Regions from separate parts of the Leifsonia sp. GW821-FHT13C09 genome, predicted to be linked through region 3. Evidence: riboswitches for the same ligand, from Rfam matches in the RefSeq annotation. Region 3 holds a riboswitch; each other region holds the start of a gene.
The links. Region 3 has a riboswitch for thiamine pyrophosphate ahead of thiM (hydroxyethylthiazole kinase). Riboswitches for the same ligand answer to the same signal wherever they lie in the genome.
Positions count from the first base shown of each region.

Region 1: linked by a shared signal. The riboswitch ahead of thiC (phosphomethylpyrimidine synthase ThiC) and the one ahead of thiM (hydroxyethylthiazole kinase) in region 3 are both predicted to bind thiamine pyrophosphate.
Region 2: linked by a shared signal. The riboswitch ahead of AC1ROW_RS03185 (ECF transporter S component) and the one ahead of thiM (hydroxyethylthiazole kinase) in region 3 are both predicted to bind thiamine pyrophosphate.

Region 1 is NZ_JBXAPS010000002.1:6,225-15,704, forward strand. Features, by position in the region: gene thiE (thiamine phosphate synthase) at 1-175, shown strand, start outside; gene thiC (phosphomethylpyrimidine synthase ThiC) at 172-1,905, opposite strand; TPP riboswitch at 1,904-2,012, opposite strand; gene thiD (bifunctional hydroxymethylpyrimidine kinase/phosphomethylpyrimidine kinase) at 2,068-2,937, shown strand; gene AC1ROW_RS08185 (hypothetical protein) at 3,684-3,857, opposite strand; gene AC1ROW_RS08190 (HAD-IC family P-type ATPase) at 4,444-6,732, opposite strand; gene AC1ROW_RS08195 (VOC family protein) at 6,813-7,187, opposite strand; gene AC1ROW_RS08200 (universal stress protein) at 7,343-8,317, shown strand; gene AC1ROW_RS08205 (ABC transporter permease) at 8,402-9,280, opposite strand; gene AC1ROW_RS08210 (ABC transporter ATP-binding protein) at 9,277-9,480, opposite strand, start outside.
Region 2 is NZ_JBXAPS010000001.1:658,832-668,311, reverse strand. Features, by position in the region: gene AC1ROW_RS03200 (aldo/keto reductase family protein) at 1-907, opposite strand, end outside; gene AC1ROW_RS03195 (DNA polymerase IV) at 994-2,268, shown strand; gene AC1ROW_RS03190 (GerW family sporulation protein) at 2,354-2,683, shown strand; TPP riboswitch at 2,718-2,828, shown strand; gene AC1ROW_RS03185 (ECF transporter S component) at 2,862-3,482, shown strand; gene AC1ROW_RS03180 (ABC transporter ATP-binding protein) at 3,503-5,038, shown strand; gene AC1ROW_RS03175 (energy-coupling factor transporter transmembrane component T family protein) at 5,035-5,814, shown strand; gene AC1ROW_RS03170 (nucleoside/nucleotide kinase family protein) at 5,798-6,448, shown strand; gene AC1ROW_RS03165 (hypothetical protein) at 6,445-6,711, shown strand; gene AC1ROW_RS03160 (DUF7507 domain-containing protein) at 6,778-9,015, opposite strand; gene AC1ROW_RS03155 (metallopeptidase family protein) at 9,273-9,480, opposite strand, start outside.
Region 3 is NZ_JBXAPS010000002.1:351,560-361,039, forward strand. Features, by position in the region: gene AC1ROW_RS09760 (MFS transporter) at 1-660, shown strand, start outside; gene AC1ROW_RS09765 (hypothetical protein) at 689-1,393, opposite strand; gene AC1ROW_RS09770 (nucleoside deaminase) at 1,488-1,958, opposite strand; gene AC1ROW_RS09775 (purine-cytosine permease family protein) at 1,955-3,406, opposite strand; TPP riboswitch at 3,538-3,638, shown strand; gene thiM (hydroxyethylthiazole kinase) at 3,630-4,454, shown strand; gene thiE (thiamine phosphate synthase) at 4,451-5,101, shown strand; gene thiD (bifunctional hydroxymethylpyrimidine kinase/phosphomethylpyrimidine kinase) at 5,098-5,907, shown strand; gene AC1ROW_RS09795 (TenA family protein) at 5,904-6,551, shown strand; gene AC1ROW_RS09800 (ATP-binding cassette domain-containing protein) at 6,570-8,792, opposite strand; gene AC1ROW_RS09805 (ECF transporter S component) at 8,805-9,473, opposite strand.

The sequences.
Region 1 (9,480 bases), 350 kb from region 3:
CTCGGCCCGGCCGTGGTTCGCGATCGGCGGCATCGACGAGACCACCATCGAGGAGGTCGTCGCCGCCGGGGCTGAGCGTGTGGTCGTGGTGCGGGCGATCACCGAGTCGGCTGCCCCCGCGGGCAGCGCCGGGCGTTTGCGCGCGGCGCTCCCGGTCCTCGCGCACCACGGCTAGGGCCGGGTGGAGGTGGGTGCGGGGAGGTAGACCTTCCCACCGGCCTCCGCGAACTCCGCGGACTTCGCCGCCATCCCGGCGACCCGCTGCTGCTCGGTGACGCCGCCGAACTGGTCGCGGATGTCCTGGGAGATCCGCATCGAGCAGAACTTCGGCCCGCACATCGAGCAGAAGTGCGCCGTCTTCGCCGGCTCGGCCGGCAGGGTCTCGTCGTGGAACGCCTCTGCCGTGACCGGGTCCAGCGACAGTGCGAACTGGTCGCGCCAGCGGAACTCGAACCGTGCTTTCGACAGCGCGTCGTCCCGCGCCTGCGCGCCCGGGTGGCCCTTGGCGAGGTCGGCGGCGTGGGCGGCGATCTTGTAAGTGATCACGCCGGTCTTCACGTCGTCCCGGTCCGGCAGGCCCAGGTGCTCCTTCGGGGTGACATAGCAGAGCATCGCGGTGCCATAACGGGCGATCTCGGTCGCCCCGATCGCGGAGGTGATGTGGTCGTAGCCGGGGGCGACGTCGGTCACCAACGGGCCGAGCGTGTAAAACGGGGCGCCGTCACAGAGCTCCTGCTGGCGTTCCACGTTCTCCCGCACCAGGTGGAACGGCACGTGCCCGGGGCCTTCCACCATGACCTGCACGTCGTACTGCCAGGCCCGCTTGGTCAGCTCGGCGAGGGTGTCCAGCTCGGCGAACTGGGCGGCGTCGTTCGCGTCCGCGATCGAGCCCGGCCGCAGCCCGTCGCCGAGGGAGAACGCGACGTCGTACCGGACGAAGATCTCGCACAGCTCGTCGAAGTGCGTGTAGAGGAAGTTCTCCTGGTGGTGGGCCAGGCACCAACCGGCCATGATCGACCCGCCACGTGAGACGATCCCCGTCACCCGCTCCGCCGTCAACGGCACATAGCGCAGCAGCACGCCGGCGTGGACGGTCATGTAGTCCACACCCTGCTCGCACTGCTCGATGACCGTGTCCCGGTACACCTCCCAGGTCAGCGCCGACGCATCCCCGTTCACCTTCTCCAGCGCCTGGTAGATCGGCACCGTGCCGATCGGGACCGGGGAGTTGCGGATGATCCACTCCCGGGTCGTGTGGATGTCATCGCCGGTGGAGAGGTCCATCACCGTGTCCGCACCCCACATGGTGGCCCACTGCAGCTTGGAGACCTCCTCGGCGATCGAGCTCGTCACCGCCGAGTTGCCGATGTTCGCGTTGATCTTCACCAGGAACGCCTTGCCGATGATCATCGGCTCCGACTCCGGGTGATTCACGTTGTTCGGGATGATCGCCCGGCCCGCCGCGACCTCCGACCGCACCAGCTCGACATCGCAGTTCTCCCGCAGCGCGACGAACCGCATCTCCGGGGTGATCACCCCATCGCGGGCGTAGCGCATCTGCGTGATCGTGCGCCCCGGCAGCCCCCGCCGCACCGGCGGCTTCGCACCACGCCACTCCGCTGACGCCTCACCCCGGCGCATCGCCGACCGGCCGTCGTCCTGGAGGTTGCGCTCGCGACCCTCGTAGACCTCCGTGTCGTCGCGGCCGACGATCCAGCCCTCGCGCAGCGGCGGCAACCCGACCACCGGGTCGCTGCCCGGCCCCTCGGTCCGATACACCGTCACCGGCGCGTTGGCCGTCCCGTCCGGCGACGGGTCCAACCCGATCCGGGAGACCGGCACATGAAGGTCGTGCTCCGTGTCGTGCAGGTAGGCCAGAGTGCGTGCAGATACGACAGAATCCATCGAGGAGACTCCTACTTCCTTCGCCGGCATTACCCGGACAGGTTCGAACGGTCGCAGGCCGCGTCAGCCCGATCTCAGCCCTTGCGAGGGCCCCCGTGTGGATGCACCGACCATAGCGCACGATCCCGGAACCCGTCGAACCGGACCTGCTAACGTCGCGCCATGACCCCCGGCGAGCACCCCATCCCCCGCGTGCTCAGCATCGCCGGCACCGACCCCACCGGCGGCGCCGGCATCCACGCCGACCTCAAAAGCATCGCCGCCAACGGCGGCTACGGCATGGCCGTCATCACCGCCCTCGTCGCCCAGAACACCACCGAAGTCCGCAGCATCCACACCCCACCCGCGGCGTTCCTCGCCGAGCAACTCGACGTGGTCAGCGACGACGTCACCATCGACGCCGTCAAGATCGGGATGCTCGGGACCGCCGAGAACGCACTGGTGGTCGTGACCTGGTTGGCGAAGACAGCGCCGCCGATCGTGGTGCTCGACCCCGTCCTCAAAGCCAGCACCGGCGGCACGCTGGGTCGCGACGACATCCCTCACGCCCTCCGCGACCTCCTCCCGCTGTGCAGCGTCGTCACACCCAATCTCGACGAACTTGCCGTCCTCACTGGCGAACCACGCGCGTCGACATTGGAGGCCGCGATCGCGCAGGCCCAGCGGCTTTCCGAACACTTCGCGGTCGCCGTCCTCGTCACCGGCGGCCACCTCGGCGGGCCCACCTCCCCCGACGCACTCGTCGACGCCCACGACACGCTCGGCACCGGCCGACCCGTCACCCGGACCACCACCCCGCGCGTCGCCACGGCGAACACACACGGCACCGGTTGCTCACTGTCGGCGGCGCTCGCCACGAACCGCGCACGCCTCGACGATTGGGGAACCGCGCTGAACGTCTCCAAGGAATGGCTGACAGCCAGCCTCCAGTCCGCAGACGACCTGGACGTTGGCCACGGCCCGGGCCCGCTCAACCACTTCAGCCACGCCTGGAAGCAGCTCCGCACGGCACCGGAACCCGTCAAGAATTGACGGGATTGTGTCCTCCATACTGAGGACACGACCCGTCAACCCTTAGTCTGGTGATCACCCAGGGATGCCCGGCCGCCGTGGAAACGCATTCGGCTCGGATACGTCTCAACCCGACACGGGCCGGCCGGCATCCCCAGGGCGCATCCCCGGTGCAAACCCGCTCGTCGGAGCGTATTTTGATGGCATGACCGAGGATCCGAGACGACTCACCAGGGATCGATCTTCCGCTCCTCCAGTGGTGCGATCTCACGTCGGGTAGAACTCGTCGACGGCCGGTTACCGCAGTCCGTCGACCTCCCCGCGGTCGGGAGATCTCGCGTACGAGATCACTACATCCTCGCGCTGAACGATCCGATACGACCCGTCTATCGCTGGCACGGGCAGCTCACGGTGAACTCCACGGCGTGAAACGACCGTGGTGGCGACTTCGCATTCGGTCTAAAGTTTGGATTGAAATCCCAATTCGGGGTTTCGCGTATTCACCACAACGGGAAAGCGGCCGCCATGTTTTTGCAGCGCAGCTACTCGGGGGAGCTCACACTGACGTTCAAGCACGACGATTTCATAGCGCTCTTGACCCGCTCCGCGGATCGAGGAATGACACCGGAGGCGTATGTGGAATCACTCGCGAGAGAGGCCTTTCGACATCCGCTAACTACGCGCGACGCCGAAGATCCGGAGCGAGATACAACGTCCTGATGCACACGCCGTCAAGCCCGGGGCTTGTGGAATCCGCGACACCGCATTCATATCCGGCTGACGAGGATGTCTGAGATCCGCGATCGCCACTGTTCGGCCCGGCTCACATCCGAGGAGCCCATCAACGCCGCGTTGAGGTCATGTAGCTCGCGATCCGTGAGCGTATCGAGGTCAGCGAATGCGACGCTGTTGAATGCGTCGTCGGGGAGAGCAAACGGCATAGCTCTAGCCTGGCCGAACAACAACTGGACCGCACTCCCTTATTCATGGGACTACGCATGATCCATGCACTGTTTCATACTTTAGAACGCCGAGCCCGCCGCAGCCGCGTGACTACATTTTGACTACAACTGAGTGAGATCACATGGGGTCTAATGAGATCACGGGAGATAACAAACCCGCGGAAAATCAACGGTTTTTGCTCCTACGGGGTCATATTAGGTCCTAGGATTTCGACTGAAAATCGAAAGGTCACCGGATCGATGCCGGTCGGAGCCACCAAGAAAAACCCCCGGTCATAAGCGGAATCCGGGGGTTTTTGGACATGCGGCTCCCCGCGGGGAACATCGCGGGCGCGATGGCGCATGTCGGGCTGCTGGGACTGGTCTTCGGCGCCTTCGCCCTGGCTCTGGTGCGACGACCGGCCGCGTCGGCCTCAAGTGCACCGGCCACGATCCGCTCCGGAACGGCATCGATGTGCCGAGCGCGCTCGTCACCCTGGGGACCTGCGTGGTCCTCGTCGTGCTCGCCCCGCTCGGCTTCCGACGGCGTGACACCGCCGCGTGACACGTGCCCACTCGAATTCTTTCAACGTCCGAGCCGAGAGCGTCCCCGTCCCCGAATGCCGACGCGAGCCGGGACCGCCCGGATCGCTATCACGAGGAGGATGCCCGCGACTGCGGACATGGCGACGGCGAGGGAGACCGGCGGCGACAGGTCGACGAGGAGGAGGAATCGGCGGGCGAGCGGGATCGTGAACACAAGGATCAGCCCGGATACCATCGCCGCGATGACGGCCAGCTTCGGAAGGGTGAGCGGGAGCGAGAGCACGGAAAGGACGACCAGCCCGACGACGCCGAGCAACAGCGTCGCGCCGGTGCGGAGCTCGTCCTCTCCCACACCGGCGGCCGTCGCGGTGAGGGTGAAGGCGAAGAGGATGCTGCCCACGGCGCACCCGGCGGGCACCGCGAACCGCAGCGAGCGCGCCAGGAAGCCACGCTCGTAACGCCGCAGGTTCGGGAGCAACGCGAGGAAGAACGCGGGCAGCCCGATAGTCAGGCCGTCCACGGCCGCGAGCTGCCGCGGCAGGAACGGGAACGCCAGCAGGAACACCCCCACGAGGAACGCCAGCCCCGTGGCATAGACCGTCTTCGTGAGAAACAGCATCGAGATCCGCTCGATATTCGCCATCACCTGGCGACCCTCCGCCACCACGGCCGGAAGGCCGGCGAACCGATCGTCGAGGAGCACCATCCTGGCCACGGCCTTGGTCGCATCGGTGGCCGTCGACATCGCGATGCCGAGGTCGGCCCGTTTGAGGGCGGGGATGTCGTTGACCCCGTCCCCGGTCATCGCGACCGTGCGGCCGGCAGCCTGCAGCGCGGCGGCGATGTCCCGCTTCTGGTCGGGCGTCACGCGGCCGAAGACGACGTGCTGCTCGACGAGCTCCACAATCCTCCGCGGCTCCTGCGGCAGCGCGCGGGCATCGAACCCGTCCTGCACCGGTAGCCCCGCCTCGCGCGCGATCGCGGCCACCGTGTCCGGGTCGTCACCGGACAGCACCCGGATGGCCACCCCTTCGCGGGCGAAGTAGGCCAGCGTGCCGGCAGCGTCGGACCGGACGCGCTCACGGAATGTCAGCAGCGCCACGGGCCGCAGGCTGGAGGGGAGGCGGCCACCCCCAGGCAGCGGCGCAACGGTGTGCGCGAGGGCGAGCGTCCGGCGGCCGGCCTCGGTCAGAGGGCGGGTGCGCTTTTCGAGACGCCCGTCCGGGAAGAGCACGTCCGCGCCACCGAGCACCCAGCTCCCGGGCGCCGCAACGTCGAAGGCGACGGCACTCCACTTCCGCGCCGAGGAGAACGCCACGCGCGCAACCGGGGCGACCGCAACCGGCGAACCGTATCGGTCGGCGAGGCCTCGCGCGGTCGCATTGGCATCGGCGGATGCGCCGAACCAGGCGAGCACCTCCCGCCACCCCGGCGGCAGGTCGGCTTCCGGCAGGAGGGGCAGTTCCTCATCGAGGCGCACGTCACCTTCGGTGAGGGTGCCCGTCTTGTCGAAGCACACGACATCGACGCGGGCGAGCACCTCGACGGCCGCGAGCTCCTGGACGAGTACATGCTCACGCGCCAGCCGAACCGCACCGACTGCGAACGCGATGCTCGTCATCAGCACCAGCCCCAGCGGGATCATGGCGACCACCGCCGCGATCGTGTACACCGCCGCGTCGCGCCAGCCCTCGCCGTGCAGCACGGCACGCCATCCGCCGGAGGCCGCAACCTGGGCGACGAACACGAGGACGCTCAGCGGACCGATCGTCCAAGCCACCCAGCGCAGGACGCGTTGGATCCCGGCGTGCAGTTCGCTCGACACCAGTGAGAAGCGGCGCGCCTGCTCGGCGAGCCCGTTGGCGAAGGTCTCCGCGCCCACCCGGTCGACACGGGCACGGCCCTCACCACCCACCACCACCGATCCGCCGAGAAGCCGGTCGCCGTCCCCCTTGGGCACCGCGTAGGACTCACCGGTCAGCAGGGACTCGTCGGTCTGAAGGCCGTCCGCGAAGACAACCCGCGCATCCGCCGCCACCCGGTCCCCGACCCGCAGCACCAGAAGGTCGTCCGCAACGACGTCCTCTGCAGCGAGGCGGACCTCGTGCCCGTCGCGCATTGCCCGGGCGGTCGACGCGACGGGCAGCGCGAGCCGGTCAAGCGCCGCTTTGGCCCGCAGTTCCTGCCATGACCCGATGACGATGTTCCCGGCCGCGGCCAGGCCGAACAAGGCATCCTGCCACCTCCCGATGACGAGAAGCACGACGAAACAGCCCGCGATGATCGCATTGAACAGGGTCAGGACGTTGGCGCGCACGATGCTCGCCACGCTCCGGCTGGTCCGCGGGCGGTAGCGGTTGGTGCGCCCCCCGGCTACGCGCTGGGCGACCTCCTGCGCGGTCAGCCCTGTCAGGGGGCGCCTCCCGAGCGCTCAGGCGCATCCCCCTGTTTCATCAGCCCCACCATGTTTCCTGCGGGGTCGCGGATCATGGCGAAGGTGCCGACACCCGGGACTGTCGTCGGCTCGACGAGACGGGACGCACCGAGCATCACCGCATCGGCGACCGCTTCCTCGAGGTCGTCGACTGCCACATAGATGGTGAAGTACGGGGGCATCCCGCCGCTGGTCTGCAGCACACCGCCCGCCAGCCCCTCCCCGGGAGCGAGCAGCCAGTACTCGGGACCGGAGGGCTGGACCTCCCAGCCGAGCAACCGCTCGTAGAACTCTGCGAGCGCAGCCCCGTCCGGAGCGCCGAACTCGAAGTGGATCACAGGATGCGTCACGATGCCCTGCCCTTCCGACTCTTCTGTCCGCTTAAGGCCACAGTGGCGGCCGGGAGTCCGCCAGGCCTAGGGCCGAAGGTCACGCGGAAAGGCCTTCAACCCTCCCGCGCCGCGGGGCGTAGGCTGCAGACCATTCCCGGGAAGCAGGTGGTCCGATGACGGAACCGAACTCTGTACCGGCCGGCGCCGTGGTGGTCGGCCACGACGGGTCGCATCATGCCGACCTGGCGCTCGCCGGTGCGATCCGATTCGCGGAGCTGTTCGCGGCGCCCCTCGTGATCGTGCGTGCGTGGCGCCTCGACGCGGATGTGCCCGCGTACACGCGGATCCTTGCGGCCGACCCGAACCTGCCCGACCTCGCCGTCGACATTCAGGCCTCCCTGGTCGACAACTGCACGCGACAGGTGGCCGAGCACCCGGGGTTGGCCGTCGAGTACCGCGCCGAACTCGGAGCCGCCGCCACCGTTCTGAGCGACCTCTCGGAGGGCGCCCGTCTGCTGGTGGTCGGCTCCCGCGGCCTCGGCGGACTCTCCGGGCTCCTGCTCGGATCGGTGACCGCGCGTTGCCTGCACCAGGCCGCGTGCCCGGTGCTCGTGGTGCGCGACGGCGAGAGGGAACACGAGGAGCGGGCTGGCGCGGCGTCTCCCGAAGCGGGGGCCGGGATGCGGCAGCTGACAGACGTGCAGCCGGGATCCGTGGTCGTCGGGCACGACGGTTCGCCGCAGAGCGACCGCGCCCTCGAGACCGCGCTGCAGTTCGCGATGGCGCTGCGTGCGCCGGTCGATGTCATCCGCTGCTGGACCATCGACGACCGGCCGCCAGGACTGCTCTGGCTGGACGGCTACGTCCCCTCCTTCGACGAGGCGTCGGAGACCGTGCGGACCCAGCTGGACGCTGACGTCTCGGGGATCGTCTCGCGGCATCCCGAGGTGTCGGTCCGGCGCATCGGGACGCTCGGCGACGCGGGCGAGACCCTGGCGCGGGTCGCCGCGGACGCCGCTCTGCTCGTCGTCGGCAGCCGAGGACGAGGCGGCTTCCGCAGCCTCCTGCTCGGTTCCGTCAGCGGCTACTGCGCGCACCGGGCCTCGTGCCCGACGGTCGTCGTGCCGCACACCCGCGAACCGCAGTGAGCGAGGCGATGCACGGCGGTAGCGCGACCCCGCCGCCCGGTGCACCCTCAGCTGCCGGCGGGTGGACGGTTGACGCCCTGACGATCACCGGATGCGGCGACGGATCCGGCCTGCCGAGAGCGCGGCACATACGATCGTGATGCCTGCGAGCGCGGCGACGATGAACCAGGTGGTCACCGCCCAGCCTCCCACCTGGAGGTCCAGTCCGTACGTGGCACGCAGCGAGGTACCCGCCCCCGGCACGCGAGTGGTGATCGCGGCCAGAGTCTGGCCCGAGAACTCCCGGCGCAGCAGCATCCCCGCCTGAGCGAACGGCAGGGCAGCTATCACGGAACCCACGTTGGCGGGGAAGGCCCCGATCGGGATGTACGCCGCGGCGATGAAGCCCAGCACCGTGCCCACGATCGTCGCGAGCCCGGAGAACGCGCCATTGCTGCGCACGAAGGAGACGATCAGTGCGGAGAGCGACGTGAAGGCGATGCAGGCGAGTACGACGATCAGCAGGCTCCGCAGGATGGCCGGCAGGCCCAGCCAGGTGCCGCGAAGGATTCCGAGATACAGGATGCTGACGACGAGGACGATCACCGACAGCACGATTGTGATCAGGACAGCCGACAGCAGGTAGCCGAGCACGAGTTCGCCGCGCCGGACGGGCGCGACGAGGAAATCGCGGAAACGCCCCGACTGGCCATCGTCGACGAGCACGGCGAGCGCGCCGAGCCCGGTCGTGACCGTTGTGATGAGGACGATGCCTGCGAACATCCAGCTGTCGACGAAGGCGTGCACATCGGACGTCGACGCTCCGGGAAGGGCGTTCTCAAGGCTGGCGGATTGCAGATTGCCCAGAAAGAGGGTGTATAGGACGAAGAGAATGAGAGGGCCTAGGAGCGAGAAGAACACATTCATGCGATCGCGGAAGAAAAGGCGCAGGTTGCGCCTCACGACCGCCCCGACGACAGTCATGCCGTGTCCTCCACCTCGGCGGATCGTCCGGTGAGCGCGAGGAACACGTCGTCCATCCGGCCGTGGCGGAACTCGAAATCGCGAACGCGGTCGCCATGGGAGGCGAGCACTGCGCGCGCGACGTCGGCCCCGGGGACGCCGATGACGACGACGTCGCCGTCACACTGCGGTTGGGGGTCTGCTCCGGCCGCTGCCGCGAT
Region 2 (9,480 bases), on a different contig from region 3:
GCCGGACTCCCGCCGCCTTCACGTTGGAGGCGACCTGCTCCGGCCGGGACGCGCCGACGATCGCACCCGACACGTTCGGGTTCTGCAGCACCCACGCGATGGCGAGCTGCGCCATCGTCGCACCGAGCTCGTCCGCGATCGGCTTCAGCCGCTGCACGGCGGTCAGCACGTCGTCGCGCAGGAAGCCCTTGATCGCGTTCGCTCCGCCCTTGTCGTCGGCTGCGCGGCTGCCCTCGGGGAGCGGTGCGCCGGGGAGGTACTTGCCGGTGAGCACGCCCTGGGCGACGGGCGACCAGACGATCTGCGAGATGCCGAGCTCGGCCGACGCAGGCACGACCTCCTTCTCGATGACCCGCCAGAGCATCGAGTACTGCGGCTGGTTGGAGATGAGCTGGAAGCCCAGCTCCTTCGCGAGCGCGTGCCCCGCGCGGAGCTGATCTGCCGTCCACTCGCTGACGCCGATGTAGAGCGCCTTGCCCTGCCGGACGATGTCGGCGAACGCCTGCATCGTCTCCTCGAGCGGCGTCTCGTAGTCGTAGCGGTGCGCCTGGTAGAGGTCGACGTAGTCGGTGCCGAGCCGGGTGAGCGAGCCGTCGATCGACTCCAGGATGTGCTTGCGCGAGAGCCCGGTGTCGTTGTGCCCCTTGGGGCCGGTCGGCCAGTAGACCTTGGTGAAGATCTCCAGCGACTGCCGGCGCTGGCCCTTCAGGGCGTCGCCGAGGACCTGCTCGGCTGCGGTGTTCGCGTACGCGTCCGCGGTGTCGAAGGTGCTGATGCCCGCGTCGAGGGCGGCGTGGACGCACTGCGTCGCCGTCTCGTTCTCGACCTGGGAGGCGTGCGTGAGCCAGTTGCCGTAGATGATCTCCGAGATCTTGAGACCGCTGGCGCCGAGGTATCTGAATTCCATGCCTCCACGCTAGTCCCGCACTCCGGCCGGCGCGGTCCGGATGTCGTGGCCGGATGGGAGGATGGAGGTCGTGGGAGGTGTGAGCGGTGGGTAAGACGGACGGCAGCGACCGGCGGGTGACTACTGCCGACGTCGACGACGCCGACGCCACGATCCTGCACGTCGACATGGACGCCTTCTTCGCCTCCGTGGAGCTGCTCGACCGCCCCGACGCGCGCGGCAAGCCCGCCATCGTCGGCCACGCCGGCGGCCGCGGGGTGGTCACGAGCGCCACCTACGAGGCGCGCCGGTTCGGTGTGCGCAGCGCCATGCCGGTCTCCCAGGCGCTCCGGCTGTGCCCGACCGCGATCATCCTGCCGCCGCACTACGAGAAGTACACCGAGTACTCCGGCAAGGTGATGGACATCTTCCACGAGGTGACGCCGCTGGTGGAGCCGCTCAGCATCGATGAGGCGTTCCTCGACGTCGCCGGCGCGCGCCGGCTCCTCGGGTCGCCGCGGCGCATCGCCGAGCTCATCCGCTCGCGCGTGCGCGAGGAGACCGGCCTCACCTGCTCGGTCGGCGTCGCCGGCACGAAATTCATGGCCAAGCTCGCCTCCGGCCACGCCAAGCCGGACGGGATGCTCGTCATCCCGCCGGCCGACGCGGTCGCCTACCTCCGCCCGCTGCCGGTCGGCGCGCTCTGGGGCGTCGGCGCCAGCACCCAGGCGTCCCTGGAGCGGATGGGTATGCGGACGGTCGCCGACCTCGCCGACGCCCCGCTGACCGTCCTGCAGCGCGCCGTCGGCGACGCGACCGCCCACCGGCTGCACGAGCTCGCCAACGGGCACGACCCGCGGCGGATCGTCACCGCCTCCCGCGAGAAGAGCATCGGGCACGAGAACACCTTCTCGGTCGACGTGGAGGACGCCGACACGCTGCGCCGCGAGCTGCTGCGGCTCTCCGGCCGGGTCGGCGAGCGCCTGCGCAAGCACGGCATGGTGGGCCGCACCATCGCGATCAAGGTGCGCTTCTCCGACTTCCGCACGATCACCCGCTCGCGGACGCTCGCCGAGCCGACCAACGTCGGCCGGCGGCTGTTCGAGGAGGCCTGGGACGTCTTCGAGGCGCTCGACCTGCACCTGAAGGACACCCCGATCCGGCTGATCGGCGTGCGCGCAGAGCAGCTGGCCGACGCGGGCGGCGACGCGCTCGCGCTCTGGGACCCGGACGAGGAGTGGCGGGAGGCCGAGCGCACGCTCGACGCCGTCAGCGCGCGTTTCGGGCGCGGCAGCATCGGGCCGGCCTCGCTGGTCCGGCGTGCGCGCGACGCCGAGCAGGCCGAGCGCGACGGCCGCAACCCGCGCTGGCTGAGCGACTGACCCGTCCGAGCGACTGGCCCTCCACGCATGGGCCCAGGGCAGAATCGCCCTGGTCACGCCGGGGGCCGCCCGGTACGGTGAACGCATGACGAACCTCAGCCTCAAGCTCGCCGAGACGATGAGCTCCTCCGGAATCAAGTCGGTCTACGGCGAGCCGATCGTCGTCGACGGCACCACGATTGTCCCCGTCGCCGCGGTGCAGTTCGGGTTCGGCGCCGGCGAAGGCCCGGGCGAAGAGTCCGCGCCGGGAGGGGCGGGCGGCGGCGGCATCGCCGTCCCGTTCGGGGCGTACATCAGCGACGAGACCGGCGTGCGGTTCCGTCCGAACCTGATCACGCTGCTGGCGGTCGCCATCCCGTTCCTCTGGGTGGCCGGCCATGCCTGGGCGCGCGTCATCCGCGCGCTCAAGCGATAGCGCGCACACGCGGCCTCCCGGCGGTCTACACTGAACTCCTGAACACGGGAGTCCGGTGAGCCGGGCTGAGAGGAAGCTTCTCCAAGTTTCGACCGTCGAACCTGATCTGGGTCATGCCAGCGCAGGGAGGCCATCTCACATCCCGTGCCCTCATTTCTGAACAGAAAGGGCACGAACAGTGCACGCAACCATTTCGTCCGTCTCCGCGCCGTCCAAGCGCGTCCTCCGCTGGCGGGTCGTCGACATCGTCGTCGCCAGCGTCGTCGCCGTCGCAGCCGGCGTCGTCTTCTGGGTCTGGGGTCAGGCCTACAACCCGATTTCCGGGCCGGTCACCGCCGTGCTCCCGGGCTTCCAGGGCATCCTGAACGGCCCGTGGCTGTTCGCCGGCGTGCTGGTCGCGCTGATCGTCCGCAAGCCCGGCGCCGCCCTCTACGGCGAGATCGTCGCGGCCGTCGTCTCCATGCTGATCGGCACGCAGTGGGGCTTCGCCACGCTGCTGTCCGGCGTGGTGCAGGGCCTCGGCGCGGAGATCGTCTTCGCGATCTTCCTCTACGCCCGCTGGAACCTGGTGACCGCCCTGATCGCGGGCGCGGGCACCGGTATCGCCGAGTCCATCCTCGACCTGATCTACTCGTATCCCGGCTCCACGCCGCAGTTCGCGATCGTCTACACGATCACGACGACCGTCTCCGGCGTCGTCGTCGCGGGCCTCGGTTCGTGGCTGCTGGTCAAGGCGATCGCCCGAACCGGGGCGCTCAACCGGTTCGCCGCGGGCCGCGAGGTCACGGGGCGGGTCTAGGCGGCGGCCGGGAGGCTGTCATGCCGGAGCTGAGTCCGGCCGGTTCTGCGCCGGCCCCGGTCGCCGTCAGCGTCGGTGACTGGGGCTGGCGGCACGCCGGTCGCAAGGCCTGGGCGGTCCGCGGGCTGAGCCTGTCGATCGAGCCGGGGGAGCGGGTGCTGCTGCTCGGCGCGTCCGGCGCCGGCAAGTCCACCCTGCTCGCCGGGCTCGCCGGCGTGCTGGGCGGTGACGACGACGGCGAGGCGGAGGGCGATGTCCGCGTCGGCGGCCGGCCTCCCGCGGAGGCGCGCGGCTCCTCCGGGCTGCTGCTGCAGGACCCGGACGCGCAGGTGATCCTCGCCCGCGTGGGCGACGACGTGGCCTTCGCGTGCGAGAACCTCGGTGTGCCGCGCGACGAGCTGTGGGCGCGCGTGCGCTGGTCGCTGGAGGCGGTCGGGCTCGACCTCCCGCTCGACCGCTCGACCGCGCAGCTCTCCGGCGGTCAGAAGCAGCGGCTCGCACTGGCGGGCCTGCTCGCGATGCGACCGGGGCTGCTGCTGCTGGACGAGCCGACCGCGAATCTCGACCCGGACGCCGCACGCGAGGTCAGGGACGCCGTTTCCGCCGTGCTCGGGAGGACCGGCGCGACGCTGATCGTCGTGGAGCACCGGGTGGCCGTCTGGCGGGAGCTGGTCGACCGGGTCGTCGTCCTCGACGCCGCGGGCGGCGTCCTCGCCGACGGGGCGCCGGAGACGGTCCTCGCCGACACGGCGGGCCGGTTGCGGGAGGCCGGCGTCTGGCTGCCCGACGAGCCGGTGCCCGCCGCGCGCCCGGTCGCGCCGGGCGCGCCGCTGCTCGAGGCCCGGACCCTCGCCGTGGGTCGGCCCCCGCTGTTCGCCGGCCGTCGTGCGCGCAAGCGCGCCGAGCGCGGCGGCGACCTGCTCGCGCACGCGCTCCCGTTCCGGGCGGACGTGGCGATAGCCGAAGGCTCCGCCCTGGCGCTCACCGGGACGAGCGGGGTCGGCAAGTCGACGCTCGCGCTCACGCTGGGCGGCCTGATGCCGGCTCTGGGCGGAACCCTCGCCGCCGCACCGGCGCTCGCGGCTGGCGCGTCCGGCGATCCCGCGGCCTGGCGCTCGCGCGAGCTGCTGACCCGCATCGGGACCGTCTTCCAGAACCCCGAGCACCAGTTCATCGCCTCCACCGTGCGCGACGAGCTCGCCGCAGGGCCCCGCGCGCTCGGGCTCCCGCCGGAGGAGCCCGCCGCACGCACCGAGGAGCTTCTGGACGCGCTCGGCCTCACCACGCTCGCGGACGCGAATCCTTTCACGCTCTCCGGTGGCCAGAAGCGTCGCCTCTCGGTCGCGACCGCGCTGGCCACGCGCCCGCGCCTCCTCGTCCTGGACGAGCCGACCTACGGCCAGGACGCGAACACCTGGCGGCGGCTCGTGGAGCTGATCGCCGGTCTGCGCGACGCGGGCCACGCCGTCGTCGCCGCCACCCATGACGCCGAGTTCGCCGCGGCGGTCGGCGCCACTGAACTGCGGCTCGGCGCCCGGCGGGAGGCGGTCGCGTGACCATCGCCGAACCCGTCCGCAGCGGACCGCTCGCCACCCTCAACCCGGTGTCCAAGCTCGGCGCCGCGCTGATCGTCACCGCCGTCCTGCTGGTCTCCATCGACCCGGTGTCGGCCGGTGTGGCCCTGGGGCTGGAGCTCATCCTGCTCTGCTTCGCGGGCATCCCGGCGCGCGTGCTGGTCGCCCGCACGTCGCCGATCCTGATCGCCGCGCCGCTCGCGGGGCTGACGACCGTGCTGTACGGCCGCACGTCCGGGACCGTGTACCTGCACTGGTGGGCGGTCGAAGTCAGCGACGGCTCCCTCCAGCTCGGACTCGCGACCTTCCTGCGGGTGCTCGCGATCGGGCTGCCCGCCGTACTGCTGTTCGTGACCATCGACCCCACCGACCTCGCCGACGGACTGGCCCAGCTCCTGAGGCTGCCCGCCCGCTTCGTACTTGGCGGTCTCGCCGGCCTCCGGCTGGTGGGCCTTTTCGTGGACGACTGGCGCGCCCTCACGCTCGCGAGGAGGGCCCGCGGAGTGGCCGAGTCCGGAGCGCTGCGGCGCTTCCTCGGGCAGTCCTTCTCGCTGTTCGTGCTCTCCATCCGCCGCGGGTCCAAGCTCGCGACGGCGATGGAGGCGCGCGGCTTCGGGGCGCCGGTCGCCCGCACGTGGGCACGGCCGTCGGTGTTCCGCGGGCGAGACTGGGTGACGCTGGTGGTCGCGCTCCTGGTGGCGGGGGCTGCGGCGGCGGTGGCGATCGCAGTGGGGAGCTGGAATGTCCTGGGATCCTGAGGAGCTGTCCGAGCTGTGCGAGCTGCCCGAGCTGTGCGAGCTGCTCGGCGCGGTCGCAGACGCGATGGACGCGACCGCGGGCGAGGCGGCGCCCGTCGTGCTGATCGACGGTCCGAGCGGGGCGGGCAAGAGCTCCCTGGCCGACCTGCTCGTGCGGCACTGGCCCGGACCCGACGCGCCGCGCCTGGTCCGGATGGACGATCTCTACCCGGGCTGGGACGGCCTCCTGGCGGCCAGCGGCGCGTTGTCCGGAGACCTCCTCGAACCGCTCGCGGTCACCGGCCGCGGACGCTGGCGGCGCTGGGACTGGGCGGGCGAACGCGCCGCCGAGTGGCACGACGTCGCGGGTCGGGCGCCCGTCATCGTGGAAGGCTGCGGCACGCTCGCCGCGGACAACGTCCGCTGGGCACACCTCGCGATCTGGCTGGACGCGGACGACGCCCTCCGCAAGGCGCGCGCGTTGGACCGCGACGGCGCCACGTTCGCGTCTCACTGGGACCAGTGGCAGTCGGAGTTCGAGGAGTACCTGGCCCGCGAGGACCCGCGGACGCGCGCCGACGTCGTGCTGGACGTCACCGACTGGCCGATCGGCTCTGCACCCCGGCGGACGTCGGGGTCTACGGTGGTGCCATGAGCGAGACACCCCATTCGGATCCTGAGTACATCGTCGAATACGCCGACGGCCCCCTCGTCGGGACCGCCGAACGGCGCTACCTGGTGGACGGAAAGGTGGACGAGCGGATCGGGGCGGTGGCGGCGGTCGAAGGCCTCGAGTCGCTGTTCTGGTACGTCGCGGGCGAGGAGCGCACGGTCAACGGCGAGCTGCACGTGTCGTACCACTTCGACGCCCCGGACAGCGACCCGGTGGAGGCCGAGAAGGACGAGGAGTCGCTCTAGCGACTCGACACGATGCCCCGGGAGCCGATGGCGCCCGGGGCATCCGCGTGTCGACCGTTCAGCCGGTCAGCTCTCGGTGCGAGCCGTCCTGCGCCGTGTGAGCATCACCGAGAGCCCGGCGCCGACGAGCGCGAGGAGCGCGGCCAGGGGCGCGAGCCAGGCCATGACCTGGCTCCCGGTGTCGGCCAGCGGCGGGTTCGGCGCGTGCGGGTTGGCCGCCGGAGGGTTCGCCGCCGGAGGGTTGGGCGCCGGAGGGTTGGCCGCCGGAGGGTCGGCCGCTGGCGGATTCTGGACGGGCACGCGGATCGCGTCGACTACCGCCGTGGACTCCGCCGAGTGTACGGCGGCGCCCTTCGGATCGGTCGCGTCTGAAGTCGCAATGTTGGCGATGCTGCCCGCGGCATAGTCGGCGTCGGTCGACTGGTAGTCGGCCGTGCAGGTCAGCGACGCTCCGGGCGCCAGGGTGGTGTCAGCCGGGCAGGTCACCGTCAGCGGCCCTCCGCTGCCGGAGAAGCTCAGCTCCGTGATCTCGACGGCCGTCAGGGTCACGTTGCCGGTGTTCGTCACCGCGAAGGAGTAGGCGATCGGCTGGCCGGCACCGGTGATGGTGGTCGGGTCGGCCGTCTTCTCCAGGCTCAGGGCCGGCAACTGGGTGGCGGTGACGTCGGCCGTCGCGGCCGGGCTCGTCACTGCGCCGATCACGGCATCCTGGCCGGACGCGACAGCGGTGTTCGAGATGGTGCCCGCGTCGATGTCGGCCGCGGTCGAGTCGTATGCCGCGGTGCACTGCACGCTGGCGCCCGGAGCGAGGGTGGTCGTCGGGCAGTCCGGCGCCGGAGCGGTTCCCGTCCCGCTGAAGGCCGTCTCGGTCACGCCGATCCCGGTCAGGGTCGTGTTGCCGGTGTTGGTCACGGTGTACGTGTACTGGACCGTGTCGCCCGCGTTCGCGATCGTCGCGGGGCTCGCGGTCTTCGTCAGTGTCAGTGTCGCCGCGCGAGGCGCGTTCGTGAACGTGCAGACCACCGACGGCGACTCACCCGCGTAGGTCGCAAGCGGGAAGGAGACCGTCGTCCCGCTGCCCGTGATCGGGAACTGCGGGTTGCCCGGGTTCACCGAGTCCACGCAGTTGTACGTCGAGACGTACAGTGCGAGGTTCGTCGTGCCCATCGGGGTCTCGCTGGCCGTGTACCTGTCGCCGTACCGGGCGAGGGCCGGGCCGGCCTGGAGGACGCGGCCGTCCGCCTCCTGCTGAAGTCCGGTCGCAGTTCCCGAGGTCACTGCTGCGGCCGGGAGGCTCACGGTGGGTCCAGTGACGTGCAGCGCGAACTGGTCTGTGGGGTTGACCCGCGCGACGACATTCTTCTGCGCGCTGAGGGCGGGCGGGAAGGCGCAGCTCGCGAGGTCGACGAGCCCGGTGCCCGCGGACCCAGTGAGCGAGGCCGGAAGTGGGGTCAGGTTCCCGTCGGCCGTTCCGGTGCCCGGGTCGATCGAGAAGATGCCGCTCGTGCCGGACTGGCTCAGGTAGAGCGTGCCTGTCGCGTCGAACGCGATGCCGTTGACGGCCGCCCCGCCCGGAACGGTGAAGATGCTCAGGAGCGACGGGAAGAGCGTCGCGGCCTGCGCGGCGGTCCGGGGGAGCGGGCCGCTGAGCGCTTCGAGTGTGCCGGCCGTGGCCGATGAGGTGACCAGGTACAGGTTGCCGCTGCCGTCGAACGCGATGTCGCCATTGTTCTGGCCCGCGACCGCCGGGAAGGTGACGAGCGGTGACGAGCTGACCATCTGGTCCCTCGTCGTGTCGAAGCCCCAGAGCTGGCCGGTGACGCCGTCCGTGCCGACATCGCCGAAGTAGTAGATCCCCGAGGTGGGGTCGACGGCGCCGGCAGTCACAACGGCGCCGGGCGCCGGCTTGCCCGGGTACGAGGTCCAGGCTCCGGCCGTGGCGTCGTAGCCCTGGACGACCGTGCCGTTGTCGGAGGCCATGAAGGCCGCGTTCCCGCCGTCGGCGATGCCGAGCCCGTTCGGGAACGTGCCGGTGATGGTGCTGGTCGACTCGACGCTGCCGCTGAGCTGCGCGCCTCCGACGGACGAGCCGTCGATGCTCAGCAGGTCCGCGGCCTCCGCGTTCGCGGGATTGCCCGGCACGATGCCATAGAGGGACGTGCCGGTGCAGTCGAGGGTGCCCGCTGCCGTGGCCGGTCCTGCGGGGCCGGACGTCGCGGCGAGCGACAGCAGGACTCCCGCCAGCGTCGCGAGTATCAATCCGGGGCGTACCGCGCGTTTCGCGACGTTCGCGGAGGTGGGCATTGGCACCCTTTCGGTTCGTTGCGTGCGCGGTCGCAGGAAGCGAGTCGCGTGACGGGTTTATAGCAACGAGGAGAGGGCGGCATTCCGCGATGCGGGTATGTGATATCGCCAGAAGCAGGGAGATTCCGCGGCCCACGGGCGCCGCCGACCAGGCGACGGCGGACAGGCGCCGCCAGGAATCACCCGAGGCTTAGCCTGTCGTGGCGCGATGAGCGGAACACGCACCGCGCGAAATGCATGCGTTCCGGTAGGGGACTTCAGGCCCAGCCGAGCTCGTGAAGCCGGTCGTCGTCGATGCCGTAATAGTGGGCGATCTCGTGCACGAGCGTCACATGGATCTCGTCGCGGAGCTCGTCCTCGTTCGCGCAGATCGCCAGCAACGGCTCGCGGTAGAGGATGATGCGGTCCGGCATCTCGCCGAACCCGTAGGCGTCCCGCTCGGTCAGGGCGACGCCGTCGTAGAGG
Region 3 (9,480 bases):
GCGCCTGCCGCGGCGCCGCGCCTCGGCCCGCGCGCCTACTTCGCCGCGCTGCGGGAGGGGCTGCGCTTCCTCCGCGCGGACCGCCTCCTGCTCAGCCTCATGGCGCTCATCGTGCTCACGAACCTGCTCGACCAGGCGATGAGCGCGGTGTTCCTCCCGGTCTGGGCGCACGACCGGGTGCACGACGCGGTGGCCTTCGGGGTGGTCGGCGGCGCCTCCGGGCTCGGGATGCTCGTCGGCGTGCTGCTCACCGCATGGCTGGGCCAGCGGCTGCCACGGTGGCTGACGTTCGCGTGCTGCACCCTGCTGGCGTCGGCGCCGCCGTTCTTCGCGGTCGCGGGCTGGACGTCCGTCGTCGCCGTCGCCGCGGTGTTCTTCGTGTGCGGCGTCTTCGGGGGCGTCCCGAACCCGATCATCGGCGCGGTGCAATACGAGCGGGTACCCGCGCTGCTGCAGACCCGCGTGCTCGGGGCGATGAAGGCGAGCGCCTACCTGGGCGTGCCGTTCGGGTCGCTGCTCGGCGGCCTTCTTGCGCAGAGCGTCGGCCTGACGTGGGCGTGCGTGGCGGCCGGGGGTGTGATGCTGGTTGCGACGATAGCGCCGCTGGTGTTCCCGGTGTGGCGGCGGCTCGACCGGCCGCTGGTCGCCGCCGCTCGTTAGCAGGGGCGCCGACGCCGCGCGACGGGCCTCAGTACCCCGCGGGCCAGGCGAACGCCTTCGGCGCTGAGGCCGTCGTCCCCTTCTTCGCCACGACGATGTCGATGTCCTCGTGCGAGGTGAGCGTGATCGCGCGCGGGTCCCCGGTGTACGGCTTGCCGTTCACGAAGACGCTGACGGTCTGCCTGTCGACGCCGTCCCGGTAGGTCCCGACCTGGCCGGTCCCGAGCTTCTGACCCCACTCGTCGAACACCTCGCCCAGGGTGAAGGTCCGTACTTCCGCCGACTCGACGTGGATGATCCCGGACTCGTCGTGGGTGTGGATGGGCGAGATCCGCTGCTGCGCCTCGTCGATGCCGATGCCGGCGGGGACCGCGACAGGCGTGCCGTCCACCGTGACGGTCAGGTGCTGGTGGATGTGCAGCGCCGTCCCTTCGGCGGTCAGCATCTGCAGGCCCGCGGCGCGCACGGCCCCCTCCACGTCGGCGGGTGCGGCCCAGGTCGCCGCGCTCGCGGAGGGGGTGGGGGTGCTCGCACCGGAGCCGGACGCCGACGTCTGCGACGGGCTGTTCAGGACGACCCCGGCGATGATGCCGGCGACGGCGAGCACCGCGACCACGATGCCGCCGCCGATCAGGAACCCGCGACGGCGGACCCTGCGCTGCTCCTGCAGCCGCAGCTCGGCCGCGCGCTTCTGGGCCTCGAGCCGGCGGTCGCGCTTGGGGGTGTCGTTCATCCTCACAGTCAACCAAGCCGCCGCTGTGCGCGCGCCGCGCACTGCGTGCGAAAAGTCTGGGCGTCCTCAGGTTCCGACCCGAACGCCGCCACCGTCAGTCCTCGCCGATGTCCTCGTTCCACAGCTGCGGGTTCGCCGCGATGAACGCGCCCATCGTCTCGATCAGGTCCGGGTCGTTGACGACCGCGACGTCGACGCCGTGCTCGGCCAGCCAGTCCTGGCCGCCGAGGAAGCTGCGGTCGTCGCCGACGACGACACGGCCGATGCCGAACTGCTTCACCAGGCCCGAGCAGTACCAGCACGGCGAGAGCGTGGTGACCATGACGGTGTCGCGATAGCTGCGCTGGCGGCCCGCGTTGCGGAACGCGTTCGTCTCGGCGTGCATGGAGGCGTCGCCATCCTGCACCCGCCGGTTGTGGCCGCTGCCCAGCAGCCTCCCGTCGCCGTCGAACAGGGCGGCGCCGATCGGGATGCCGCCGTCCGCGGCGCCGCGCCTGGCCTCCTCGGCGGCCACGGCGAGCTTCTCCGCGTCGGTCGCGTAGACGCGGTCCTCGTCGACGCTCACGCGACCTCGTCCGCTGCGTCCACGCCGACGATCACGGTCGGCTCGGTGGCCAGCGACGCACCGAGCCGGACCTTGAAGGCCCGGAACAGCACCCAGTACAGGACGGCGGCGAGCAGGAAGCCGACGAGCGGCGTCAGGTCGCCGATCGGGAGAGCCTTGGCGACCGGGCCGGTGTAGAAAGTCTGGTTCGAGAACAGCAGGATGGACACGGCTCCGGCGACCACCAGCGAGATCCAGCCCGCCGGGTTCCGGTACTTCGCGTGGCTCGTTACCAGGCTCGCGATCTCCGTCCCGCGGCGCAGCAGCCGGTCGGTCAGCACGACGCCGAGCCAGGGCGCGATCCAGTACGCGATGACCAGGAGGAAGTTCTCGTACTTCGCTCCCGCGTCGGGCAGGGCGCTCCAGGCGATGAAGAAGCCGATGACGCCGAAGCCGAGGGCGACGATCGCCCGGCGCCAGGCGAACGGGATGCGGATGCCGGCCGCGAGGAAGGACATCGCGCCGGAATAGATGTTCAGCGCGTTCGCCGCGATGGCGCCGACCGCGATCGCGAGCAGCGTGAGGTCGCGGATGACCACCGGCATGCTGGCGGTGAACGAGGACGTCGGGTCGTCGGGGTTGAAGCCCGCGATCGTCGCCGCGGCGGCGCCGGCTGCCATCAGCACCACGCAGCTGATGAAGTTGCCGAGACCCGCCGCCCAGCCGATGACCTTCCGGCTGGCGTCGGCCGGGAGGTAGCGGCTGTAGTCGGAGGCGTATGGGTTCCAGCCGGCGGCATAGCCGAAGGCGGCGGCCGCGGTGAGCGTCCAGCCCGCGAAACTGAAGCCGCCGCCCTTGACCGGCGCGCCGAGGTTCGCGTGCAGGAACACGGTGATGGTCGCGACGAGGAAGATCGCGCCGAGGATGTAGGTGGCGTAGCGCTCGAACAGCTGCACCAGGTCGTGGCCGATGAACGCGACGACGACCTCCACGACGACCACGATCAGCAGCGACACCACGGCGGGCATCCCCGTGAGCGTGGTCAGGGCGAACGCACCGCTGACCGAGTTGACCGCGAACCAGCCGAGGCCGGCCATGACGGTGTTCAGCGCCGACGGGAGGATGTTCCCCCGGCTGCCGAACGCGGTTCGGCCGATGACCATCTGGGCGAGACCTTCGCGCGGGCCCCAGGTCGACAGAATCCCCTGCGTCAGGGCCCCGAGCGCGGTGCCGAACACCAGCGCCGTCATCGCCTGCCAGAAGCCGAGCCCGAAGAAGGCGACCGCGATCACGCCGACGAAGATCGTCGCGAACTCGAGGTTCGGCGCGGTCCAGGTGGCGAAGAGCTGCCACGGCGAGCCGTGCCGGCGCTCCGGCGGAATGGCCTCGATGCCACCGCTCTCGATGGTGGTCGCGCTGGGGCGACGGGTGTCTTCGGGCACTGTGCCGACCGGCGGCGTTCTCGTCATGCGTGCGAGCATACGAAATCCGTTGCGCTGCTGGGACGGAGTCGGACGCAAGGGCGGCAAACGTCACATGATGTTTACACGAGGCAAGCACCGCCGGCGATCCGGGCACTGCCGGTGGCGTGGGTAGAGTGGGGGACGACGCGGGGTGCCGCCCCCTCGAGGGCCGGCTGAGAACATACCCGTCGAACCTGATCTGGTTAGTACTAGCGAAGGGACGTCATCCGTGACCTCTTTCCGTCCATCCCTCGACGTGCCTGCACTCGGCGCGCCTGCGCTCGGCGATTCGCTGAGCGCGCTCCGGGCGCAGCCTCCCCTCGTGCAGTGCCTGACGAACATCGTCGTCGCCCAGTGGACCGCCAACGTGCTGCTGGCCGTCGGCGCGGCTCCCGCGATGGTCGACAACCCGCGGGAAGCGGCCGAGTTCGCGCCGATCGCGAGCGGCGTGCTGGTCAACCTGGGCACCCCGTACGACGACACGGCCGACGCGATGCGCGCGAGTGCGGCGGCCGCGTCCGCAGCCGGGACCCCCTGGGTGCTCGACCCCGTCGCCGCGGGAGGCCTGCGCTGGCGCACCGAGCTCGCCCTGGAGCTGCTGCGGTCGTCGCCCGCGATCGTCCGCGGCAACGCCTCCGAGATCCTGGCCCTGGCGGGAGGAGCGGGAGGCAAAGGCGTCGACTCGACGGACAGCCCCGAGGCGGCGCTGGAGGCCGCCCAGCAGATCGCGCGGACCTACGGCACGATCGTGGCCGTCAGCGGCCCGGTCGACCACCTCACGGACGGCGAACGCACGGTGCGGATCGCCAACGGGCACCCCTGGATGACGCAGGTCACCGGCGTCGGCTGCGCGCTGGGAGCGCTCATGGCCGCCTTCGCCGGCACCGGCGCCGACCCGCTCACGGCCGCCACGACTGCGACCGCCACGCTGACCGTGGCGGCGGACGAGGCGGCCGCGGCCAGCCAAGGCCCCGGCACCTTCGCCGTCGCACTGATCGACCGGCTGGCCGCGCTGACCCCCGAGGGCCTGGCCGCGGCCGTCCGCCTGTCATGACCGGGCGCACGTCGCTCGATCTCTCGCTCTACCTCGTCACCGACTCCCGCCTGTGCGGGAGCCGCGGAGTCCCGACCACGGTCGACGAGGCCATTGCGGGCGGCGTGACCGTCGTCCAGCTCCGCGACCCGGGCGCGTCCGACCCCGAGTTCCTCGCGCTTGGCCGCGCTGTGGTCGCCGCGGTGCGCGGGCGCGTGCCGGTGCTGGTCGACGACCGGGTGCACCTGGTGGCCGCCGTCGGCGCAGACGGCGCGCACGTGGGCCAGAGCGACCTGCCGCCCGTCGAAGCGCGCCGGCTGCTCGGCCCGGACGCCTACCTCGGTCTCTCCGTGCAGACCCTCGGCCACGTCGAGCGGGCGCGCACCCTGCCGCCCGGGGTCATCGACTATCTCGGGGTCGGGCCGGTCTGGCCGCAGGCGACCAAGCCCGACGCGGCCGAGCCGTGCGGCGTGGACGGACTCGCCGCGATCGTCCAGGCGAGCCCGTGGCCCGGCGTTGCCATCGGCGGCATCGGGATCGACCGGGCGCCGGAGGTGCGCGCCACCGGGGCGGCGGGAATCGCCGTGGTCAGCGCGATCTGCGGCCGGCCACAGGTGGCGGTCGCGACTCGTGCGCTGCGGAGCGCGTGGGACGGAGCGGCCGCATGAGACCTCCTGTCGCCCTCAGCATCGCCGGAAGCGACCCGTCGGGCGGAGCCGGCATCCAGGCCGACCTCAAGACGTTCAGTGCGCTCGGCGCGTACGGCGCGTGCGTGATCACCGCGCTGACGGCGCAGAACACCCGGGGTGTGCACGGCGTGCACGAGGTCCCCGCCGCTTTCGTCGGCGAGCAGCTGCGTGTGCTCGCCGACGACGTGAGGCTGGACGCGGTGAAGCTCGGGATGCTCGCCAACGCGGCGGTCATCGGAACGGTCGCCGCGTTCCTGCTCGAGAGCCCGCGCGAGGTCGTGGTGCTCGACCCGGTCATGGTGGCGACCAGTGGCGATCTGCTGCTGCGCGAGGACGCGGTCCAGGCGATGCGGGAGCTGCTCCCGCTGGCGTCCATCGCCACGCCCAACGCGCCGGAGGCCGCGGCCCTCCTGGACACGGCGGAGGCGGCCACGGTGGACGAGCTGGCCGATCAGGCGCGCGAGCTCGTGCGGCGCGGCGCACAGCGGGTGCTGGCGAAGGGCGGCCACCTCGACACCCCCGACGAGGTCGTGGACGTGCTCGCGGACCCCTCCGGCGTGACGCTGTTCCGCGGCCCGCGGATCGCCACCGTCAACACCCACGGCACGGGGTGCAGCCTGTCCTCGGCGCTGGCCGCGCTCCGGCCGCAGCGCGGCTCCTGGAGCGAGACGGTGCGCGACGCCCGGAGCTGGCTCGGCGCCGCACTGGCGGCGGCGGATGGGCTCGAGGTGGGGCGCGGCCACGGTCCGGTGCACCATTTCGCGCAGCTGTGGGAGGCGCGATGACGTTCACCGACCGGGCGTGGCAGGACATCCGGCCGATCCGCGATGCCATCGACGCACACCCCTTCCTGCAGGGGCTCGAGGACGGCACGCTGCCGCGCGCGGCCTTCGCGCACTACCTCGCGCAGGACGCGGCCTACCTCGGGGCCTACTCGAAGGTCCTGGCCGCGGCGGCCTCCCGGACCCACGATCCCGACGCGCTCGCGTTCTGGAGCCGTTCGGCGGCCAACGCGATCGCCGTCGAGCGACAACTCCACGCGTCGCACGGGGTGGACGCCGCCGCGGTGGAGGCCTCCCCGACCTGCGCCGCGTACACGTCGTATCTGCTCGCCCTCACGGCGACCGCCTCCTACCCCGTCATCGTTGCCGGAGTTCTGCCGTGCTTCTGGATCTACGACGATGTGGGGCGTCGCCTCGCGGAGCGGCTCGGCGACCTCGGCGGCCATCCCTACGGCGACTGGATCGGGACCTACGGCGACCCCGCCTTCGCCGACGCCACTGCGACCGCCCGCCGCTTGGTGGACGACGCCGCCGAGTCGGCCGCGCCCGCAGACGTCGCACGGATGCGGCAGGCGTTCACGACCGCCTCGCGGTACGAGTGGATGTTCTGGGACGCCGCCTGGCGCCGCGAGGAGTGGCCGGTCTGATCCCGTGCGCCGCCGTCGTCAGAACATGACGGCGACGGCGGCCGGGAGGCACGCGACGATCGCCGCCAGGGCCAGCAGGAGCGTGTCGGCGCGGTGCCAGGGCGCCGGCTCGGCCCACGTCCGGCGGTAGCCGTGCGCGTGCGCGGCCGAGAACCCGCGCGCGTCCATCGCCACCGCCATCCGCTCGGCCGTGCGCAGCGACTGCACGAGGACTCCGAAGGTCAGCCCGGCCAGTTCGCGGGCGCGGGCGAGCGGATTCCGGCCGGCCGCCACTCCGCGGATGCGGCGGACGCCGCGCAGCCGGCTCCAGTCGGCCGTCAGCCGGTCGAACTGCTGGAGCGCCGCCGTCGCCGCGACGACCGGGCGCGCGGGCAGCCGGAGCCGTTGGGCCAGATGGTCGCCCAGCTCCGATGGGCGGACGAGCCCGGCCAGTGCCACACCCGGGAACACGAAGAACGCGATGCGCAGGCCGGCCGTCAGGGCGGCCTCCGGGCTCTGCCCCTGGCTCAGCAGCCACGACGAGAACCCGACGGACGCGACCGCGATGAGGCCGGGGACGAGCCGTCTCACCGGAACCCGGACATCCCGCATCACCAACGGCATCAGCGCGAGCCAGCCGGCGATCCCCACTGCCGCGGAGGCCGGCGAGACGACCCCGATCGCGCCCACGACGAGCAGCACGGCCGCCGCCAGCAGGGACAGCGGGCCGCACCGTGCGGCGAGGCCGCGCCCGGGAGTGGCCGCTGCGTCGCCACCGAACGAGCGCGCGGTGTCCGTCCCGGTCGGGCGGATCAGCTCCTGAGCGGCGCCGGGCCGGAGCTCGAGGATGCGGTCTGCGAGCGCGATCAGTTCCCTGTCGTGACTGGCCACGATGACCGCTACTCCGGCGCTCCGGGCGGCCGCGATGACGCCGGCGACGGCGCTCCAGGTCAGGCGGTCCTGGCCAACCGTCGGCTCGTCCAGCACGAGCAGTGCCGGCCGGGCGCCGATCGCCTGCGCGATCGCTGCGCGCCGCAGCTGGCCGCCGGAGAGCCGGTGCGGGTCCGCGTCGGCCAGCGCGCCGAGACCGAGCGCCGCCAGGAGCTCGTCCGTACGCCGGTCGACCTCCTCCGCGCTCGCGCCGCTGCGGGCCGCCCCGAGCCGGACGTCCTCCCGCACAGTCGCCCCGAGCACGGCGAGCTCCGCGTCCTGCGGCGCCCAGCCGATCCGACGCACGATCCGGGCCGAGCTCCAGACGTGCGGCCGTTCCTCGCCGCCCACGGCGAGCGCCGCCGCCACCCGCACCTTGCCCGTCGCCGGCGCGCGCAGTCCGGCGAGGAGGGCGCCGAGCGTCGACTTGCCGGCACCGCTCGGGCCCACGAGCGCGAGCACTTCGCCCGCGCGCACGTCGAGTTCGAGCGTGCCGAGACGCGCGCGCACCGCCACCTCGCCCGCTGGCACCGGCAGCTGCGGCGCGAGGAGGCCGGCGTCCAGCCTGGCTGGAGCGGGTGCCGCGAACCCGGGCACCCAGACTCCGCTCGCGGCGAGGCGCGACCCGTGGCCGACGAACACCTCGTGCGGGTCGCCATCGGCGACGATCGTCCCGTCCTCGCCGAGGGCGACGACGCGGTCGATCACCGGTAGCCATTCCTGGGCGTCGTGCTCCACGACGACCAGCGTCGAGCCGGAAACCGCGACGGCTTCGGCGACGGCCGCGCGGACGGCGCGCGCGGCCTCCCGGTCGAGCATCGCGGTCGGCTCGTCGAGCAGCACGACGCGCGGGCCGAACACGAGTGCGCCCGCCAGGGCCAGTCGCTGCGCCTCCCCGCCCGACAGCGCCCGCACCGGATGACCGAGCGGCTGCGCCAGCCCGACATCGTTGAGGGAGCGCCGGACGGCCGCCCACAGCTCGCCGCGTGGAGTGCCCGCGTTCTCCAGTCCGAAGGCCACGTCCCGGCCGATCGTCTGCGCCACCGCCGCATCCCGGGGATCCTGCAGCAGAAGGCCGGTCATCGTGTCGGCCGGCGCCGCCCCGTCCACGAGCACGGCGCCGTCGTGGTCGCCGGAGCCGGCGGTGTCGAGCGCGGCCAGCGATCCGGCGATCGCCCGGAGCAGCGTCGACTTCCCGCATCCGCTCGGCCCCACCAGGAGAACCCGCTCGCCCGGTGCGATCTCCAGCGAGAAGTCGGCGAAGACGTCCTCCCGTCGTCCGGGCGGTCGCCAGGTGAAGCCGCGGAACCGGATGGGCGCCCCGCCCGTCATCGTCGCGATCGCTCAGGCCTTCCGGACGCGACGCTCGAGGTGCTCCTGCCCGGCGGGGAACGCGTTCAACGCGCCGGATCGCGCGAGCGCACGGGTGAGCGCCCAGCCGCCGACGCCCGCGATCGCACCGCCGGAGAGGACCCCCGCTGCCAGGTAGACCAGCTTCCACGTCCAGGAGTAGGCCGGCACATACGCCCACCACTCGTAGCAGGCGATCTCCAGCGCGGCGGAGAGCATCCCGCCCCCGATCGCCGCGACCAGGCCGAACGAGCGCCACAGCAGGAGCGCGAAGACGATCTCGACCCCGACGCCCTGCAGGAAGCCGGAGAGGAGGACGCCGACGCCCCACTGGTTCCCCAGCAGCAGTTCGACGTTCGCGGCGACCAGTTCGGTGAGCACCGCCGCGCCGGGTCGGCGGACGACGAGCGCACCGAGCACCGCAGGGACCAGCCACACGCCGAGCGCGAGTTCGCCCGCGGGCGGGAAGCCGGCGGTGACCAGCGTGACGCCCGGGTAGACGAAGGTGTCGAACGCCCAGAACACCACCCCGAACGCCACGGCGATCATGGCCGCGCTGATCAGGTCGATCGCCCGCCACCGCGCGAGCGGTCTGCGCGCCAGCACGTAGCCTCCGGAGGGGCGCGCTGCCGTGCCGGAGGTCGTCGTCGTCGTGTCGCTCATCGTGGTG